2 regions of the Ruminococcus sp. RTP21484sp1_RTP21281st1_A8_RTP21281_210402 genome follow, and region 2 is predicted to be linked to the other one. Evidence: riboswitches for the same ligand, from Rfam matches in the RefSeq annotation. Region 2 holds a riboswitch; the other holds the start of a gene.

Region 1 (2,400 bases), on a different contig from region 2:
TTGGGCTGTGGTCTGGAGACAACCTATCACCGATGTGATAACGGAAAGACACACTGGTATGCCGTGGATCTGCCTCATGTAATCGAATACCGGCGGGGACTTCTTCCCGAACCAGAAAGGGAATTATATATTTCCGGGGATGCCTTTGCAAAGGATTGGATCAAAAAAGTTCGCAATGATGTATTTGATGCTCCTATTCTCGTTACTGCAGGCGGGTTATTTCATTATTTTGAGGAACATAAGGTCATTGCCCTTCTGCGTATGATTGGGCAATTTGGAAATATGGAAGTTGTTTTTGATACGGTGAACAAAAGAGGAATGACCATGATGAAGAAAAAATATATGAAACAGGTCGGCCATGCCGATGCACAAATGTTCTTTTATGTGAATTCAGCGGAAGAACTGGCAGCAAAGATCGGGGGTAATGTGAAGGTGATTGCGGAGGAACCATACTATCGTTACATCCCTAAAAATGGCTTAAAGCTATCCACAAAGGTCAGTATGACAGTTTCTGATCAATTCAAGATGGTAAAGATGATACATCTAAAACTATAGTGGATATACAATATCAGAGAGAGAGAACTTTATCATTTTTTCGGACGCACTGATGAAACACCATCAAAAGCCGCTTTCTATCACCAGCGTGCAAAATTAAAAGATAATGCACTATGGGAACTTTTGCAAATCTTTAACCAGAAGCTTCAACCAACTCTATACAGAAACCGTTATCGTTTGGTTGCTTGTGACGGTTCTGTTGCTGATGAAGTCGATCCGGAACTTCTGGCAAAAGTATTGGCTAATCCAGAGATGTGGGCATTGCTCAATTCACTGGCGAAAACGATGAAGTAATGAAAAATAGTGAAAAAATAGTGTAATTTTAATGAAAAAACAATTCATAAAACGATATAATATATGGATAAAATGAGGATATTTATTGTGTATATGGATATTCTATCTCCATCAGTAAACTAAGTAAAATAAAAATTCTGCTTTACAAACAACAGATAAAGTATTAAAATAAACAAAAAGATATCTTCAGGGCAGGGTGAGATTCCCTACCGGCGGTAAAGCCCGCGAGCCGAGAGGCATGATCCGGTGAGATTCCGGGGCCGACAGTACAGTCTGGATGGAAGAAGATGATAGTACAGTTGATTTTTTGTATGAATGAATGTAGTATCAGAGCTCTGAGATGGTGATCCATTTCAGAGCTTTTTATATAGGAAAATCAGACATTCATTTATCAATCATATGTAACAGATCAATTCCACCCTGCAGATATTTCTGCAGGCTTTTTTTGTATCTGGTACATCGTTTTCGAAATAACTATACCATTCACTTGTCTGTGAATCCGATTGCACATGTTTAAAAGCCTCGGCGTAGCCCAGGCAAAGAACAGGAATAAGAAAGAAGGAATAGAAATGACGGATCAGGAATATATGCTTCGGGCTATTCAACTGGCCAAAAAAGGAGAAGGCTGGACGAATCCCAATCCTATGGTAGGGGCAGTGATCGTAAAAGACGGAAAGATCATCGGGGAAGGCTATCATAAAAAGTATGGAGAACTTCACGCGGAACGTAATGCAATTGCTTCTCTTACAGAATCAGCAGAAGGTGCGGTGATTTATGTCACGTTGGAGCCTTGCTGTCATCATGGTAAAACACCTCCATGTACGGAAGCGATCATTGAACAGAAGATCAGAAAAGTGGTGATCGGTTCCAGAGATCCGAATCCGAAAGTGGCAGGAAAAGGTGTACAGATGTTAAGGGAAGCCGGTGTAACAGTAGTTGAAGATTTTATGAGAGAAGAATGTGATCAGCTGAACCCGGTGTTTTTCCATTATATTACTACGAAGACCCCTTATGTGGTAATGAAGTATGCCATGACACTGGATGGGAAGATCGCAACGAAAACAGGAGCATCAAAATGGATCACCGGAGAATCTGCACGAAAAGAAGTACAGCATATGCGGCATCAGTACATGGGAATCATGGCTGGTATTGGAACTGTGCTTGCAGATGATCCGATGTTAAACGTCCGGGTAGAAGGCTGGAAAAGTCCTGTCAGGATTGTGTGTGACAGTAAGCTCAGGATCCCGCCGGGCAGTCAGATTGTAAAAAGTGCGGAAAAGTACCGGACGATCGTGGCTTATGCAGAACAGAAAAATGCAAAAGAGAAAATAAAAATATTACATACCATGGGAGTTGAAACCATTTACTGTCCCGACGAAAAGAATCAGATAGACCTTAAGAAGCTGATGGCAGATCTTGGAAACAGAGGCATTGACAGCATCCTCCTGGAGGGAGGAGGTACGTTAAATGACAGTGCACTGCGAGCTGGAATTGTAAAGGAAGTACAGGCTTTTGTGGCACCAAAGCTGTTTGGCGGTGTGGCTGGGAAGA
Region 2 (2,400 bases):
TGTGGGAGATTTTGTCCGGATAAGGGCGCCGTAGCGGGCTACGGCAACCGAATTCGGGCAAAATATACCGCAAAGTGGGGCGTGCAGATTGCGGGAATGATTTTTCAAACAGGCTCTAGATCTCACCAAGGAACAGAAAATCAGTCACCGCGAAGAATCACACGGATTCTTTTATAAATAAAAAACACGATCACTGAGGTTAATGTGTATTTGAATAAATTGAATGGTACAAGAATCATAATTGCAAAAGTAAGAAGGTTGGTTACACCGCTGTGTACTGCTGCACCCATTTCAATAAATGCCTGTACCGGCATTCCAAATGCCTTGCCGTATGCCGGAAGAAGTACAAATGCGTTTACAAAGCATGCAAGCACTGTGGTAAGAATTACACCTGCTGCCATACCTGCCACTGCGTGTGTTCTTGTCTTCTTATGCTGATAACGATAAATCAGTCCGGCTGGAACTACATAAGAACAGCCAAAGAGGAAGTTTGCCACATCACCAACGCCTGCTGTCATAGTTCCCTTGGTTACCAGATGTACCAGAATTTTCACCAGTTCAATCAGTATACCTGCTACAGGTCCCATTGCAAAAGAACCGATCAGTGCTGGAATCTCAGAGAAATCCAACTGATAAAAGGACGGTGCCAGAAATGGCAGCGGTACCTCAAAATTCATCAACACACCTGCCACAGCACCTAACATTGCTACCTGGGCAATGGTTCTGGTGCGGCTTCGCTCCATTACGTTTCCATTTTTGATTACTTGTTCGCTCATACTCATTGCTCCTTAAATTATAATATTTAAAGAAAATTTCTGCAAGTATGGGATTAAAATGTTACCAGTAAACAGTAACGTTAAAATCACCACATAAAAAGCCCCGGAATCTCTTCCGGGGCAATGAGCACGTACAAAAAAATCAACCGATCTAAATATTCTGCGCGTTCTTCTCTCATCCAGACTTTACTGTCGGTTTTGGAATTTCACCAAATCAGCCGCCAAAGCGGGTCGCGGACTATACCGCCGGTAGGGAATTTCGATTTCCAAAGATTTCGATCACCCTGCCCCGAAGAAATTTTCTTTTCATGGTGGATTATACAATAGAAATAAGATAATTTCAATAGGAAATCTATTTGTACATCTATTTCATATTTTCTATTATATATCTATTATCATTTGTCTTTATTTGTCTCCACAACATGTACATCCATCTGTGGATACGGAATGGAAATTCCGTTGGCATCAAAAGATTCTTTGATTTTCTCATTGAGGCGCCATTTGATCTTCCAGTATTTATCGGTGGGCACCCAGACGCGAAGGCCCATGACTACGGCGCTGTCAGCAAGTTCGTCTACAAAGACCAGCATGTCTTTGTCCGATTTGGTTCCGGGATCTTCCTGTAAAATGTGCTGCAAAAGCTTTTTTGCTTTCTTAATATCGGAATCATAGGAAATTCCCACTTTGATTTCCAGGTTACGCAAATTCTGCGCAGTTACATTGATAATGGTACTGTTGGATAATTTTCCATTTGGAATGATTACGTGCTTATTGTCAATGGTGATCAGGGTCGTATAGAACATCTCAACCTTATATACGGTTCCCTCCGTCCCACCAGCCTGATCCTGTATAATATAATCACCTACCTGAAAGGGCTTAAACAAAAGCAGCATAACACCGCCAGACAGATTCTCCAGACCGCCCTGCAAAGCAAGACCGATGGTAACGCCGGCAGTTCCCAAAAGAGCTGCTACTGAAGATTCCTTCACACCGAAATTAGTAGCTATATTAAAAATCAGAATCAGATACAGCAAAAATTTCCCAAAAGAACAGATGAACTGGGCAACCCCCATGTCTATACCGGCCTTTTCCATGGAACGCTTCGCAACCTTCAGCAGCCACTTGATCAGCTTTGTTCCCACATAAAACGCTACAATAGAAAGAACCACTTTCATTCCGAAGCTGATCAAATCCGGAATATGACCGTTAAAGTAAGCCTTGATCTGATCCCAGTTGGAGTTTACTTTATCCACTGTTTCCTGGACAGTCTCCTGAACTGCATTCTCTATAACCTGTCCTTCCAAATTCCCATCTCCTTTTTTCAGTCCTTTCCCACAAACAACTTTGTCCCTTGTTATCCAAAAACAATTTCGTCCACTCCGCTCAAAATCGCAAAAGCGGCAGGAACTAATACCCATTTAAAACAGGGCAATCTGGCCTGTTTTCCACCGGAAATTCATTTTGGAAGCAAATTATCCACCGTCTACTGCAAGACTCTCCACAGTATCAACTGCGCTGCCAGAATTAACGGCACACCCAGGCGAAATTTCCACTTTCTGGTTTTATGGTGGAAAAACTGCATTCCAAGAAGAGCCCCAGCGGAACCGCCAATGGCAGCCACCGC

The links. Region 2 has a riboswitch for FMN ahead of AB5170_RS10710 (ECF transporter S component). Riboswitches for the same ligand answer to the same signal wherever they lie in the genome.
Region 1: another riboswitch for FMN. It lies ahead of ribD (bifunctional diaminohydroxyphosphoribosylaminopyrimidine deaminase/5-amino-6-(5-phosphoribosylamino)uracil reductase RibD); the one in region 2 lies ahead of AB5170_RS10710 (ECF transporter S component).

The regions. Positions count from the first base shown of each region.
Region 1 is NZ_JBCPGE010000009.1:34,014-36,413, reverse strand. Features, by position in the region: gene AB5170_RS06085 (class I SAM-dependent methyltransferase) at 1-555, shown strand, start outside; FMN riboswitch at 1,028-1,142, shown strand; gene ribD (bifunctional diaminohydroxyphosphoribosylaminopyrimidine deaminase/5-amino-6-(5-phosphoribosylamino)uracil reductase RibD) at 1,419-2,400, shown strand, end outside.
Region 2 is NZ_JBCPGE010000019.1:22,181-24,580, reverse strand. Features, by position in the region: gene AB5170_RS10715 (DUF6783 domain-containing protein) at 1-177, shown strand, start outside; gene AB5170_RS10720 (DUF6783 domain-containing protein) at 1-66, opposite strand, end outside; gene AB5170_RS10710 (ECF transporter S component) at 141-776, opposite strand; FMN riboswitch at 940-1,077, opposite strand; gene AB5170_RS10705 (mechanosensitive ion channel family protein) at 1,172-2,080, opposite strand; gene AB5170_RS10700 (DUF1294 domain-containing protein) at 2,260-2,400, opposite strand, start outside.